Regions from separate parts of the Microbacterium xanthum genome, predicted to be linked through region 2. Evidence: predicted binding sites of a transcription regulator. Region 2 holds the regulator's gene; the other holds the start of a gene.

Region 1 (7,489 bases), on a different contig from region 2:
TCGGCCTACTCTTTTGTCCATGACCGATCGCCGTCTCGCCGTGGAAGCCTGGGAGAGCCTGTTCCGCGCCCAGCACGAGATCCTCGACGAGATCAGCGGCGACTTCGACGACGAGGAGCTCGCGCAGGGCGAATACGACGTCCTGCTGACGGTCACGCGCGGCCCGGACATGACCGCACGGCTGCGCGACATCACCGCGAACATGCTGATCAGCCAGCCCAGTGTGTCGCGGCTGGTGGATCGGATGGTCCAGCGAGGCCTCATCTCGAAGTGCCCCGACCCCGACGACGGACGCGGTTCCCTCGTACGTGCCACCGAGCATGGTGCCACGACTTTCCGGCGGCTGGCTTCGCAGCACGCCCGCTCCATCGCCGACCGGATGTCCTGCCTCGACGACGGCGAGCTGGCGCAGCTGCGTGATCTGACCGCCAAGCTCCGCGGTCGCGCCTGACCCCCCCCCCCGGACGGTCTTCGGGTCGAGTTCGGTTGGCACTCGATGTCGGATCTGGCGGCGATTACCGCATCCGGTGACAGGCGAATACCGGGATGCCGCATCCGGTGACAGGCGAAACCGGGGATGCGCGATTCCTCCACAGCGCACCCGAGAGGGCACGCGTCCCCGGATGTCGTGGCGGGGCGGCGACCCCACACGCTCCGGCGCAAGAGTCGGGGCATGGCTCGCCGACCCGAACCCCTCGACCCGCGCCTGGGCGACGCGTTCTCCGTCGCGGAGGCGCGTCGACGAGGGGTGAGCACCGGGCGCCTTCGGGCGCGCGACCTCGAGACGCCCTACATCGGCGCCCGCGTGCGCCGCGAAGATGCCGACCTCGACACGCGCGGCGCCGGGTCGGCTCGCATCATCGCCGCGAGCGACCGACGCCGGGAGATCACGAGGAATGCGGCCGCGTACAGCACCGTGATGGCGGAGCACGCATTCTTCAGCCATGCCACGGCGGCCGCACTGTGGGGTTTGCCGTTGCCGAGCGGCGTGGCATCGCCGGACGCCCTCGACGTCTCCGTCGCGGCACCTCACCGCGCGCCGCGTGCCGCGGGGATCCGCGGACACCAGCTCGCCCCGCACCTCGTGTCGGTCCGCACGCGCGACGGCATGACGCTCGCGTCGCCCGCCGCGACCTGGGCGCAGCTCGGCGGCATCCTCACGCTCGACGACCTCGTCGCCGCGGGCGACGCGATCCTGCACCGTCCGCGCACCGATGACGGGCATCGCACGGGCCCCGAGGCGGCACGAGGCACGCTCGCCCACCTCGAAGCCGCGATCGAGGCCGGGCGGCGACTCGGCGCGCGCGTGCTCCGCGAGGCGCTGCCGCTCCTGCGCGAGGGCGTCGCCAGCCCCACCGAGACCGCGTTGCGTCTCGGACTGTCACGCGCCGGCTTGCCCGATCCGATCCTCGACTACGACGTACGCGATGGCGATGGGCGACTCGTCGGCTGCACCGAGTTCGCGTACCCGTCGTACAGCCTGCTCATCGAGTGCGAGGGAGACCAGCATCGCACCGACCGACGCCAATGGAATCGGGACATCGAGAAGTACGGGCGCTACCAGGATCTGGGATGGACCGTGCTCCGGTTCTCAGCGATACACCTCACGCCGAGTGTCGCTCCGGCCGTCCACCGCATCCGTAGACACCTCGAGCAGCGAGGCTGGAGACGCGGAACGTCCGGGTGACCCGTCCGGGCGTGGTGTTCGGTTGCCGCTCGATGTCGATGTCGGTGGCGATAGCCGCATCCGGTGACAGGTGAATCGACGGGTACGACATCGGGTGACCGGTGAAGGCGGGCACGGGGGCTCCGGCCGTCCAACCGGAAGGCGGTCAGCACTCGATCACGTTGACGGCGAGGCCGCCTGCGCTGGTCTCCTTGTACTTGTGCGACATGTCGAGGCCGGTCTGCCGCATCGTCTCGACCACGGCATCGAGCGACACGAAGTGCGACCCGTCGCCGCGCAGGGCCAGCCGCGCGGCGGTGACAGCCGTGGCGGCGGCGATCGCGTTGCGCTCGATGCACGGAATCTGAACGAGACCTCCGACGGGGTCGCACGTCAGCCCGAGGTGATGCTCCATGGCGATCTCGGCGGCATTCTCGATCTGGCGATTCGTGCCGCCCATCACCGCCGTCAGGCCGCCGGCGGCCATCGCGCACGCGGATCCGACCTCCGCCTGGCACCCGCCCTCCGCTCCGGAGATCGACGCGTTCGCCTTGAAGAGGGATCCGAGGGCCGTGGCCGTGAGGAGGAATCGGCGGATCCCACGGCGGCGATTCGCCTCGGCCACGGCCTCCTCGTCGCACGTGGTGGAAGACGCGCCGGCCGCGGCGCCGAATCCCCGCAACGCACTGCCGGCCAGTTCCCCGTGCGGCGTGACCGCGGTTCCGGTGCCGAGCCCGGAGTCTGCGAGGAAGTTCCACCAGTACATCGCGACGGCCGGAAGGATGCCGGCCGCACCGTTGGTGGGGGCGGTCACGACCCGACCTCCGGCGGCGTTCTCCTCGATGACCGCAAGGGCATACGCGCCGAGCCACTCCCCCGGCAGTTCACGCCCGCCCGCCGCCGTCACCTCCTCGAGCTGCATGCGGATGCGCCCAGCGCGCCGGGCGACCCGCAGCATGCCGGGCAGGGTGCCGTCGGCGTGGAGTCCGGCCTCGACGCACGCCGCCATGGCGTCCCAGATGCGGTCGAGTCCCGCTGCGACGTCCTCCTCGGAACGCAGCGCTTCTTCGTTCCGCCGAGCGGCCTCGGCGATCGTCAGCTGCTCGTCGTCGCAGATTCCCAGAAGCTTCGCCGCGGTGTCGAAACGCAGCGGCCACGCGACCGCCACGTCGAGGGGCTCCCCGTCGCGTCGGATGAAGCCGCCACCCACCGAGTAATAGGTCTCCTCCCCGACGACGGCGCCGGCCGAGTCCCGCGCGACGAGGGTCATCGCGTTCGGGTGCGCGGGCAGGCGCGTGCGCGGAGAGAACTCGATGTCGCCCTTCGCGAACGCGACCGGCCGGATGCCGGCCAGCGGAAGTCGCGATCCCTCGCGCCAGTTCATCCACGCTCCGCGGACCTCGTCCGGGTCGACCGTTTCGGGATCGAGTCCCGAAAGCCCCGCGACCACCGCGTCGGGCGTACCGTGGCCGATCCCCGTCGCCCCGAGGGAGCCGAACAGGGAGCACCCGACGTGCGCGACGTTCTCGAGGACACCGATCTCGCGCAGGCGCGCCGCGAAGTCACGGCCGGCGCGCATCGGACCGACCGTGTGGGAGCTCGAGGGTCCTACACCGATGGAGAACAGCTCGAACGCCGAGACGTAGGCGCTCACCCCGACAGGCTACGCCTGCACTGCCGAGATCGCGCTCCGAAACGCACGACGCCCCGACTCCGCGGAGCCGGGGCGTCGTTGGTGCCGCTGCGGGTTACTGCTCGACGGGCGCCGGGCCGTCGGCCGGTGCCGACGCGTGCGACTCGTGGGCCTGCAGCACCGACGGCTGCCCCTCGGTCGACACCTCGATCTTGCGTGGCTTGGCCTTCTCACTGACCGGGATCATCACCGACAGGACGCCGTTGCCGTAACTGGCCGAGATGCGCTCGGTGTCGATCCCCTGTCCGAGGTTCAACTGGCGGACGAAGCTCGCCGTCTCACGTTCCCGGGTGATCCACTTCACGCCGTCGCCGGAAGCGAGGGTGCGCTCTGCGCGGATGGTGAGAAGCTGTCCGTCGACGTCGATGTCGACCGACCCCGGGTCGATGCCCGGCAGGTCGGCGTTCAGGACGTAATGGTCGCCGTCGCGGTAGAGGTCCATCGGCATGCGGCGGGGTCCACGTCGCGCGTCGAGGAGGCTCGACGCCATGCGGTCCAGCTCGCGGAACGGGTCGTAGGTTCCCATTTCTTCTCCTTCGTGGCGGGTCGGACGCAAGGCCCGACGATGGTTTAAGTTGAGTCGCATCGACTCAAGTAAGAAAAGATTAGCACTCGAGGCCAGAGAGTGCCAGATCTTTCGATCGCCCTCGGCGAACGACCGGCGGGAAGCGGGCGCCTCGGGCGCCGGTCGAGCTCCCGGCGGAACGAGGGCGCACGACGAGGGCACCGAATCCCCCGCGCGAGCACGCTGCGCCACCGCAGAAACACACCTCGGTGCGGAGTGCGACGGGACGCGGGACGCGGGACGAAACACCGGAAAACGAAAATCCCCCGCCCGATGGGCGAGGGATTTCTCACTGTCTCAACACAGTGCGCGCCTCGAGGGACTCGAACCCCCAACCTTCTGATCCGTAGTCAGATGCTCTATCCATTGAGCTAGAGGCGCAGGACCTTCGCACGAAACGGCGCGAAGGCCAAGGTTCAGCCTACATCACGATTCGGTCGGTGGCGAATCAAGCGCGGCGGCCACGTCCTCTGGGTCTTGGACATCGCCCATCGCCGGTGGGTCGACGCGACGCCGATGCGCGGCGAGCCTGGGGAGATCGACCAGCCGGAGGGCCTGCATCCGAGCCGCGCGCATCTTGGCGTAGTCAGGCTCGAGGTCGGGCCTGGCCCCTTCGGCGACGAGCCGGCGCTGCAGGTTCGACTCGACGTCTCCCCAGGCAGCCTCCCGCGCATCGGCCACGAGCTCTCGCACGGCCTCCACGTCATCCGCGCGCTCGCGAAGCACCTTGGCCACCCCGGTGTATTGGCGTTGACGGCGCCGGAGGTTCCGGGTGTCGCGGTCACGGTAGTCGTGAGTGCTCCCCGGGTCGGAGTACTTCCCCCACGCCTTCTTGCGCAGCTTGCGCGTGAGTTCGGCAGCGGCCTCCTGCTCGGCGGCCAGCGCGAGCAGCGTTTCGCGCGCCAGCGGGGCGACGCGCTCCGGGTCGAACGGCTCGTTGCGGGCGATGGTGTCGACGAGGATGCGATTGCGCACCGTCAGCCGCGCGGCGGCGGCGGCGATCGAAACGCCCTCGGCGATCGCGTCCGCGTTGCGTCCCATGTGCGCGCACCTCCGCCCCCGATCGTATCGTCCGCCTCCGGCGGCCCTCTCGGGTTCGCCTCAGAGATCGGACACAATAGGGGGCACGCGACGATGCGGAGGACGACCATGACCCGACGAGCACACCTGGATGTGCGCGGGCGCACCGCGGTGATCACCGGAGCCGCCAGCGGAATGGGCGCGGAGGTGGCGCGCCGGATGGCGGCCCGGGGCGCACACGTCGCCCTCGTCGACCGCAACGCCGAGGGCCTCGAATCGGTGGCCCGGGATCTGCGCGGTCGCGGCCATTCCACCCACACGGTCGACCTGACCTCCGACGACGCGGTGATCGCGATGGTCGATGAGATCACGTCGCACCACCCGCGCGTGCAATCGCTCGTCACGTGCGCGGGGTCTTCGATGCTCGGCGGCGTCGACCAACTCACGATGGCCGAGATGCGGTGGCTCATGGATGTGAACCTGTGGGGGACGGTGAACATCACCCAGGCGCTGCTTCCCGCGCTGCTGCGCGAGCCCGCCGCACACATCACGCATCTGGTGAGCATCTACGGCCTCGCCGCTCCGGCGGGGCGCATCCCGTACGCGATGAGCAAGTACGCGGTACGGGGCTTCACCGAGGCGCTGCGGCACGAGCTCGAGCAGACGTCGGTGACCGTCGGCGCGATCTACCCGGCCGGCGTGAAGACGGGGATCATCCTCCACGGCCGTTACGCGGCGGCGGTCGACCCGGCCGTCGCCGCGCGTGCCGCCGCGGCGCAGGCGGCGATGTACCGCACCGAACCGGGGGACGCGGGCGAGAAGATCGTCGAGGCGACGATCCGTCGGCGCGCCCGGACGATGATCGGCCGTGAAGCACGCCTCGTCGACGTGCTCTCGCGCCTGGCCCCGTCCCACTACTGGGCAGTGATGCGCCGCCCCTTGAAAGAGGCCGTCGACACCACCACGCCCGTGGGGTGACGACGGCCGACCGACGCTCGGATCAGACCGGCTTGGTGTAGGTGGACTTGTCGAAGCCGACGATGAAGTAGCCGACGAACGCGAACATCCACAGCAGGAAGAAGGAGAACACGCCGCCCTTGTCGAAGGCCTTTCCGGTGCGGAAGGCGACGATGATCGAGAACACGAGGTTGACCAGCGGGATGAAGTAGAGCAGGCCGAGCCACGCGGAGAATCCGGCGACCTTGACCAGCACGAACATGTTGACGATCGGGATGATCGCGAGCCAGCCCGGGTATCCGGCCTTGGAGAAGACCTTCCACAGTGCCACGGCGAGCAGCACGTAGAAAGCGAGCCAGGCCAGGCCGAAGCCTGTGAAGACGGCGATGCCGGCGGCGGGGTCGGCGTCGTAGGTGACGATGTCGGCGAAGGTGTTCATATCCATGACAATACTGAGAGTTCGCTGGGAGCGTTGATACATTTCCGGCCGAGTAGCGAGCGACCCGTGCGCGCGCAACCCCATCCGCTCGCCGCCGCGGACGCATTAGCGTCACCGACGGGCCCACAAGGACCCTCGAGCCTTTCGAGAGAGGGAGTGACTCATGGGATTCATGGATGATGCGAAGGACGCCGCCGAGACCGCCGGCCGCAAGGCGAGCGAGGCCTGGGAAGACACCAAGGACCGCATCGACGACAAGGTCGACGAGATGAAGGCCGAGTCCGACGTCAAGAAGGCCGAAGCCGAGCGGGATTCGGTGAAGGCGAAGAACGAGGCCAACGAACGGATGCGCGACAGCTGACGCGCCTGCGACGACGAAGGGCCGCGGCGCACCTCGCGGCCCTTCGTCGTCCCCCCATCCGATCGACGAACGTCTCCGAACAAGGAATGCGCGCGCACGCACGCCCGACCCCGGAGGCCCCGATGTCCCCTCGCAGCACAGCCGTCGCCCTGTTCGTCGCCACCGGAAGCGCGGCGCTCATCGTCATGGGACTCACCGTGATCCTCGCCGCGGATTCGACCGTTCTCTCCCGCGCAAGCGGCATGCTGGCGCTCACCATCGGTGCGCTCGGATGCGGCTGGAGCGCGCTGGCGGTCCGCTACGGACTGGAACGGTCGACCCCCTGGATCAGACGATCGCGGCGATCCGCCACGATGCTGACGCCCGCTGCGCGGGTTCGAGCACGATGAGCCCCGCGTCGTAGTCGTACCGTGAGGCGTTGAACGCATCCGGAGCGCACGTCATCGGCTCCACGGCCAGCCCCAAGCGGTTCTCGGCAGCGACCGGTCGGTCGGCCGTGTGCACCTGCACCCAGGGGCACTCCACCCCCCACTGCATGAGCACGCCGGTGCCGTGCACCGTGGTCACACGCACCGTGGCGCAGCCGTCACCGTCGCGCACGAGACCGGTGTAGGCGTGGTCGATCTCCGCGTCGCCGATCGTCCGCGGAACCCGGAAGTCGAAACGCGCCGGATCGTCCGCCGCGACGTCGCGGAGCTCGGTCGGGATGAGGCGGTCGTCGGTGACCGCGAGGACGCGCTCGGCCGGAAGCTCCAGGACCCACTGGTCCAGGGGCCCGTCCCCCGCGA
Region 2 (7,489 bases):
GCGCGTCGGCGGCGCTCAGCCGCCTGGAAGCCCGCGATCAAGTCGCGCTGCAGGGCGAACATCTCGCGTTCCTCGTCGGGTTCGGCGTGATCGAACCCGAGCAGGTGGAGCAGCCCGTGCGTGGTCAGCATGACGATCTCGTCCATCGTGGTGTGCTTGGCCGCGATCGCCTGCGTTTCGGCGACCTGCGGGCAGAGCACGATGTCTCCCAGAAGGCCCGCCGGGGTCGGGGCGTCCTCGGTGCCCGGGCGCAGCTCGTCCATCGGGAAGCTCAGGACGTCGGTCGGGCCGGGCTCGTCCATCCATTGCACGTGGAGCGATTCCATGGCCCCCTCGTCGACGAGCAGGATCGCCACATCGGCGTCCGGACTCACCCGCAATTCGGCCAGGTCGTGTTCCATGAGGCGCAACAGCACCGTCTCGTCCACCGCGACGCCGGACTCGTTCGTGATCTCGATGGTCATCAGCGTCCTCGTTTCGGAAGGTGATCGCGGGGTCTGCGGGGACGATCGGCGGCACGCCGCTCCACCCGGTTGGCCAGTTCCGTCGCCTCATCGCGGTCGCGCCGCGCTGCGAGACGCTTCTCGTCGTACTCGCTGTACGCGTCGACGATGCGCCCGACCAGGGTGTGGCGGACAACGTCCTCGCTGGTGAGGTAGGAGAAGTGGATGTCATCGACCTCCCCGAGCACACGCGTGACGAGTCGAAGCCCGGAAGCACCCTGGGGCAGGTCGATCTGCGTGATGTCCCCGGTGACGACCATGCGCGTGCCGAAGCCGAGCCGGGTCAGAAACATCTTCATCTGCTCGGGAGTGGTGTTCTGAGCCTCATCGAGCACCACGAACGAGTCGTTGAGCGTGCGCCCGCGCATGTAGGCCAACGGTGCCACCTCGATCGTGCCCGTCGCCATGAGCTTCGGAACGATCTCCGGGTCCATCATCTCGTTGAGCGCGTCGTAGAGCGGGCGCAGGTATGGGTCGATCTTGTCGGTGAGCGTGCCGGGCAGGAAACCCAGCCGCTCGCCGGCCTCCACCGCAGGCCGCGTCAGGATGATGCGGCTGACCTCCTTGCGATGCAGCGCCTGCACGGCCTTCGCCATGGCGAGATAGGTCTTACCGGTACCGGCCGGGCCGATGCCGAACACGATCGTGTGATCGTCGATGGCGTCGACGTAGGACTTCTGCCCGAGCGTCTTGGGACGGATCACCTTGCCCCGCGAGGAGAGGATCTGTTCGCCGAGCACTTCGGAGGGCCGCATCCCCGTCTCGGAGCGCAGGATGCGGCTGGACGAGGAGACGTCGGCCGGGGCGATGTCATGGCCCGCCCGGGTCATGACCAGCAGCTCGTCGACGAGGGTACGCGCGGACGCGACCGCACCGGCGTCACCGGTGAGCGTGATCTCGTTCCCGCGCACGTGCACGTCCACGTCGGGATGCTCGCGCTCCAGAACACGCAACAGACGGTCCTGGGGTCCGAGCAACTGGACCATCGCAACACCGTCCGCGTACACGCGATCGACAGTGGGTTCCTGATCAGGCACCGAGGGTCTTCTCCTCCAGCTGGCCGGCAAGGACGTGCGCGTGAACGTGGAACACGGTCTGACCCGCCCCCGGACCGGTGTTGAAGACGAGGCGGAACTCGCCGCCCGCGTGCTCGTCCGCGAGGGCGCGGGCGAGACCGACGACCTCGGCCAGCAAAGCGGGGTCGCCGTCGGCGAGCTCGACGACGTCACGGTAGCGCTCCGTCTTCGGGATCACGAGAAAGTGCACCGGCGCCTGGGGGGCGATGTCGCGGATCGCGAAGGCGTTCTCGGTCTGGGCGATGATCTCCGCAGGGATCTCGCCCTGAAGGATGCGGGTGAAAACAGACGATTCCGTCATACGTCGAGTCTATCGGCGCGGCGTCACGCCGCGGGCGGGGCGGCGCTTCACCATCGTCCGAGCGCCGCACTGACGATCGCCAGCGCCGCGGGACCGGCGGTAGACGTGCGCAGCACGTTCTGCCCCAGTCGCACGGGGCGGGCACCGCCCTCGCACAGCCGCTCGATCTCCTCCGGCGCCATACCCCCTTCGGGCCCGACCACCAGCACGACGTCCGAGGCGTCGGCTGCGTCCAGCACGGTGCCGCTCAACGGCACCGCCGCACCCGGCACCAGCAGCAGAACCCGCGCACCGCGGCCGCGTTCGATCAGCTGCGCGGTCGAAACCGGCTCTGCGACCTCGGGGATCCATGCGCGATGGGCCTGCTTCGCCGCCTCGCGGGCGATGGTCCGCCAACGGGCGCGCCCTTTCTCACGCTTGGCGCCCTCCCAGCGCGACACGCTCCGCGTGGCCTGCCAGGGAACGATCTCGTCTGCGCCGATCTCCGTCGCCGCCTGGACGGCCAACTCGTCGCGGTCGCCCTTGGCCAACGCCTGCACGAGCACCAGGCGCGGCTCGGCGGCGGGGACGTGGCGTCGCTCCTGAACCGTGATGACCACCCGGCCGGAGGAGACCTCCGCCGCCTCGCCCCTCAGCCATGTGCCGCGACCATCGCCGACGGTCACCTGCTCCCCCGCACGCAGACGACGCACCGCCGCCGCATGATGAGCCTCGCGGCCTTCGAGCACCACCTCATCGCCCTCGAGCCCTCCGCCGTCCTCGAGGACGAAGTGCAGCGCCACCTCAGCCGTTCCGGAGGCGATCGCGCAACTTCGCAAACAGGCCCTGATGGAACTGCGCGAGCTGAGGCGAGGGCGCCTTGGTGCGCTTGGCGAAGTCCTCGATGATGGCCCGTTCCTTGTGATCCAGCCGCGTGGGCGTGACCACATGGACGCCCACGCGCAGGTCCCCGCGTTGGCTGCCGCGAAGCGGAGTGATCCCGCGCCCCTTGATGGTCAGGACGTCTCCGGCCTGCACGCCCGGGCGGATCTCGAGTTCCACCGGTCCGTCGAGCGATTCGATCGTCGTCGATGTCCCGAGGATGGCATCGGGCATCGACACGTCGAGGGTCGCCAGCAGATCGTCGCCCTCTCGGCTGAAGGTCTCGTGGTCCTTGACGGTGACCTCGATGTAGAGGTCACCGTGGGGCCCGCCCGCCTGACCGACTTCTCCCGAGCCCGGCAGCTGCAGGCGCAGACCCGTCTCGACACCAGCGGGGATGTCGAGAGAGACCGTGCGACGCGCCCGCACACGACCCTGTCCCTGACATGCGGCGCAGGGGTACGGGATCGTCGTCCCGTAGCCCTGGCACACGCGACACGGCGCATTGGTGACGACATTGCCCAGCAGACTTCGCACCTGCTGCTGCACATGGCCGGACCCGTGACAGATGTCGCACGTGACCGGCTGGGTGTTCGGCTGGCAGCACGAGCCGTCGCACGTCTCGCACAGGACAGCGGTGTCGACCTCGATGTCGCGGTGGACGCCGAACACGACGTCGCCCAGGTCGAGGGTGACCCGCACGAGAGCGTCCTGGCCCCGTTCGCGGCGCGAGCGCGGCCTCGGCCCCCGCGCTCCCCCGCCGCCGCCGGCACCGAAGAAGGTCTCGAAGATGTCGCCGAAGGAACCGAAACCGGCGGCTCCGCCACCCCCGAACGGCGAGTCTCCACCCATGTCGTAGCGCGCGCGCTGGTCGGGGTCGCTCAGCACGTCGTAGGCGTGCGTCACCGACTTGAACCGCTCGGCGGCGTCCTCCCCCGGATTCACGTCCGGGTGAAGCTCGCGCGCGAGCCGCCGATAGGCCTTCTTGATCTCCTCCGGGCTCGCGTCCCGCGAGACACCCAGTACTTCGTAGTGGTCAGCCACGTTCGCCTCTCCCACCCGTGTCGCCACGGGTTCGTCTGTCGTCGGACGCCTCAGCGGGCGTTCTCGTCTTCGTCGAGCAGCCGCGACAGGTAGCGCGCCACAGCGCGCACCGACGCGAGATTGCTCGGATAGTCCATGCGTGTCGGCCCCAGCACACCCACACGGGCCCGAGTGCCGGGTGCGTCGTACTCACCGGCCACGACCGACGCCTCGGCCAGACCGAACGGTTCGTTCTCCCGTCCGATGCTCGCGGCCAGCCCGTGCTCGTCGGCGACCATCTCGCCCATCAGTCGCATCAGGGTCACCTGTTCCTCGATCGCCTCCAGGAGCGGGTAGATGCTGCCGCGGAAATCCGCCTCGCGGCGGGCGAGGTTCGCGGTCCCGGCCATGACCAGACGATCCTGCCGGAACTCGTCGAGTTCCTCGGCAACCACGCTCGCGATGAGGTCCACCACGGTGTCGTGCGGGGAGCGCGTCCCCGTCGCCACCGACGCCAGACGGTCGGCGATGGCCTGCGCGCCATCCCGGATCGAGCGGCCCACGATGAGGTCGGCCACCGTCGCGCGCATCCGGACGAGGTCTTCGGCGACGGGTTCGTGGGGAAGGAACAGCAGACGTTGCGAGACCCGGCCGGTGTCGGTGACCAGGACGACGAGCATGCGCCCGGCGTCCAGACCGACCAACTCCACATGGGACACGTGAGCCTGCGCGAAGGACGGGTACTGCACGATCGCGACTTGACCGGTCAACTGCGTCAAGGCGCGGACGGTGCGCACCATGAGGTCGTCGAGATCCCCGGGTGCCTCCAGGAAAGACATGATGGCCGTGCGCTGGGCCGGCGAGAGGGGCCGCACCTCCGACAGGTGGTCGACGAAGACGCGATACCCCTTGTCGGTCGGAACGCGGCCTGATGACGTATGCGGGGCGGTGATGAGGTCCTCGTCTTCGAGGAGCGCCATGTCGTTGCGGATGGTCGCCGCCGACACGCCGAACGCATGACGGTCGACGATCGATTTGCTGCCGACCGGTTCACGCGTTTCGACGTAGTCCTGCACGATCGCGCGCAGGACCTCCAGTCCGCGTGCGCTGACCATCGATCCTCCCGCGTACGTGTCCGGCTTCCCTGGCACTCGTCTCGAGTGAGTGCCAATTCTATCGTGCCCGACCCGGAGCGTGCGCTCAGTCGGTGAGAGCCCGCACGACGGCGTCGGCCAGCAGCCGCCCGCGCATCGTCAGGACGATCACCCCGGAGATCGCACGAGCGCCGTCGATGAGTCCGTCCGCGATGAGTGCGGGGACGGCCCCGCGCCGGTCCTCGGACACCTCAAGAATCGGCAGTCCCTCCCGGATGCGCGAGCGCAGAAGCACCTTCTCCAATGCCCGCGAGGCAGCGTCCGGCCGCTCGCGCCCCGCGGCGGGCGAGTCGCCCGCCGCCAGCCGTGCGGCGTAGGCGGCGGGATGCTTGACGTTCCACCAGCGCAGACCGGCGACGTGACTGTGCGCGCCGGGTCCGAATCCCCACCAGTCGGTGCCGCGCCAGTAGGCCAGATTGTGCAAGGACCGGTCGGCGTCGGTCCGTGCCCAGTTCGACACCTCGTACCATCCCAGCCCCGCCGCCGTCAGCATCGACTCCGCCATCTCGTACATGTCGGCCTGGAGGTCGTCATCGGGAGCCGGTACCTCACCCCGACGGATCTGCCGGGCGAGCTTGGTGCCCTCCTCGATGATCAGGGCGTACGCCGACACGTGATCAGGTTCGAGGGCCACGGCGGCTCCGAGCGAACGCTCCCAGTCCTCGAGTCGCTCCCCGGGCGCACCGTAGATGAGATCGACGCTCACCTTCAGGCCCGCGCTCCGCGCCGCCCGGACGGCGGTCTCGACGTTTTCCGGCCGGTGGGTGCGGTCCAACGCCGCCAGGACGTGCGGCACGGCGGACTGCATGCCGATCGACATCCGGGTGACGCCCGCATCGGCGAGCTCCGCCACCACGCGAGGAGTCACCGTGTCGGGGTTGGCTTCCACCGTCACCTCGGCACCGGGAGTCATACCGAAGGTGTCGCGCACCCCCGACAGCATCCGAGAGAGGTCGCCCGCAGGGAGGAGCGTCGGTGTCCCCCCGCCGAAGAACACCGTCGCCGCAGGACGCAGCGGCGCACGGACGGCGAGCACGCGTCCGGCGTGCTCGATCTCGCCGAGCAGCGTGTCGGCGTAGGTGTCCTGCCGTGCCCCCCGCAACTCGGAGGCCGTGTAGGTGTTGAAGTCGCAGTAGCCGCATCGAACCCGACAGAAAGGCACGTGCAGGTATACGCCGAACGCGGCGTCCGCATCGATGACGAGGTCTTTCGGCAGCATCCCATCCCGCGGCGCCGGATCACCCAGCGGCAGCGCGGCGCCCATCAGCGAGACCCCCCGCGAGTCACGCTGACGTCGTGTAGAGCGGCGAGATCGCGCGCAGGTAGCGGGTGAACAGTTCGCGGCGACGACGGCGCGTCAGCGCCGGACAGAGCCGGTACAGCAGAGAACGCGGCGCATCGAAGGCACGAACCGTGAACCACACCTCGTCGTTGTCGTACCACTCGACCATGAACGACTCCTCACCGCTGACCACGGACCCGCCCACGGTTCCCAGGGCGAACCCGGTCCTGCGCGGCTCCTCGACGGCGAAGATCACGCGGAGCTCCGCGTCGGCGCTCATACCGGCCACGCGACCGGAGAGGTGAATGGTGGTGCCGGCCCCGACGAACGGTGTGCCATCGGCGTCGAAGCGCTGATCGGCCTCGGTACGACTAGGGGCGATCGGGGCCCCCTCGGCGTCGAAACTCACGCCCGAGTACATCGGCCCGGGAGCCGGGCGCACGTCGCTCAGCGTCAACCCGGTGCCACGCTGGGCCGCCCATCCGAGCAGCGCCTCCCCCGCTGAGGCGAAACGCGCCTGCCCGGATCCGATCCGCCAAGACTGCTCCGCGGGAAGGCTGCGCTCCGGAGGGAAGTGCATGAGATCGGGCGCCTGTGTCGCCCCGACGGCGGCGTAGTCGACCGTGTCGTCCTTGAAGGTTCCGCGGCGCATGTTCCGAGCCTACCCATCCCCTCCCGAGCATCCGCCGGGAGCCGGTCGCGAACTACTTCTTGGTCTCGACGTCACCCGACAGCGCGGCGATGAACGCCTCCTGGGGGACCTCGACGCGCCCGACCATCTTCATCCGCTTCTTGCCCTCCTTCTGCTTCTCCAGCAGCTTGCGCTTCCGGGAGATGTCGCCGCCGTAGCACTTGGCCAGCACGTCCTTGCGGATGGCGCGGATGTTCTCGCGCGCGATGATGCGCGCGCCGATGGCCGCCTGGATCGGCACTTCGAACTGCTGACGCGGGATGAGCTTGCGCAGCCGTTCGGTCATCAGCGTGCCGTACCCGTACGCCTTCTCACGATGGACGATCGAGCTGAACGCATCCACCTTCTCCCCCTGCAACAGGATGTCCACCTTGACGAGATCGGCCGTCTGTGACCCCGCGGGCTCGTAGTCGAGGCTCGCATACCCCTGGGTCTTGGATTTCAGCTGGTCGAAGAAGTCGAAGACGATCTCACCGAGGGGCATGTTGTACCGCAGCTCGACACGGTCCTCACTGAGGTAGTCCATCCCGAGGAGGGTCCCGCGACGGGACTGACACAGCTCCATGACCGTGCCGACGTAGTCTTTGGGAAGGAGGAT

What was found. Region 2 encodes HrcA, which represses chaperone genes, less so after heat shock. Its sites were predicted from a motif close to TTNGCACTCGNNNNNNNCGAGTGCNAA; they were not measured.
Region 1: RZO50_RS01745 (Hsp20/alpha crystallin family protein) is a predicted target of HrcA. The motif match lies at 3,965-3,991, and genes of this name have one in related genera.

Annotation. Positions count from the first base shown of each region.
Region 1 is NZ_JAWHUE010000001.1:348,123-355,611, forward strand. It holds gene RZO50_RS01730 (MarR family winged helix-turn-helix transcriptional regulator) at 20-451, shown strand; gene RZO50_RS01735 (hypothetical protein) at 674-1,687, shown strand; gene RZO50_RS01740 (L-serine ammonia-lyase, iron-sulfur-dependent, subunit alpha) at 1,833-3,320, opposite strand; gene RZO50_RS01745 (Hsp20/alpha crystallin family protein) at 3,415-3,885, opposite strand; tRNA gene RZO50_RS01750 (tRNA-Arg) at 4,233-4,305, opposite strand; gene RZO50_RS01755 (asparagine synthase) at 4,351-4,965, opposite strand; gene RZO50_RS01760 (SDR family NAD(P)-dependent oxidoreductase) at 5,074-5,922, shown strand; gene RZO50_RS01765 (DUF5684 domain-containing protein) at 5,945-6,340, opposite strand; gene RZO50_RS01770 (hypothetical protein) at 6,504-6,701, shown strand; gene RZO50_RS01775 (hypothetical protein) at 6,824-7,090, shown strand; gene RZO50_RS01780 (aldose 1-epimerase family protein) at 7,029-7,489, opposite strand, start outside.
Region 2 is NZ_JAWHUE010000004.1:4,129-11,617, reverse strand. It holds gene ybeY (rRNA maturation RNase YbeY) at 1-464, opposite strand, end outside; gene RZO50_RS12360 (PhoH family protein) at 464-1,489, opposite strand; gene RZO50_RS12355 (HIT domain-containing protein) at 1,533-1,880, opposite strand; gene RZO50_RS12350 (16S rRNA (uracil(1498)-N(3))-methyltransferase) at 1,928-2,662, opposite strand; gene dnaJ (molecular chaperone DnaJ) at 2,664-3,785, opposite strand; gene hrcA (heat-inducible transcriptional repressor HrcA) at 3,836-4,879, opposite strand; gene hemW (radical SAM family heme chaperone HemW) at 4,965-6,182, opposite strand; gene RZO50_RS12330 (DUF1990 family protein) at 6,202-6,852, opposite strand; gene lepA (translation elongation factor 4) at 6,905-7,489, opposite strand, start outside.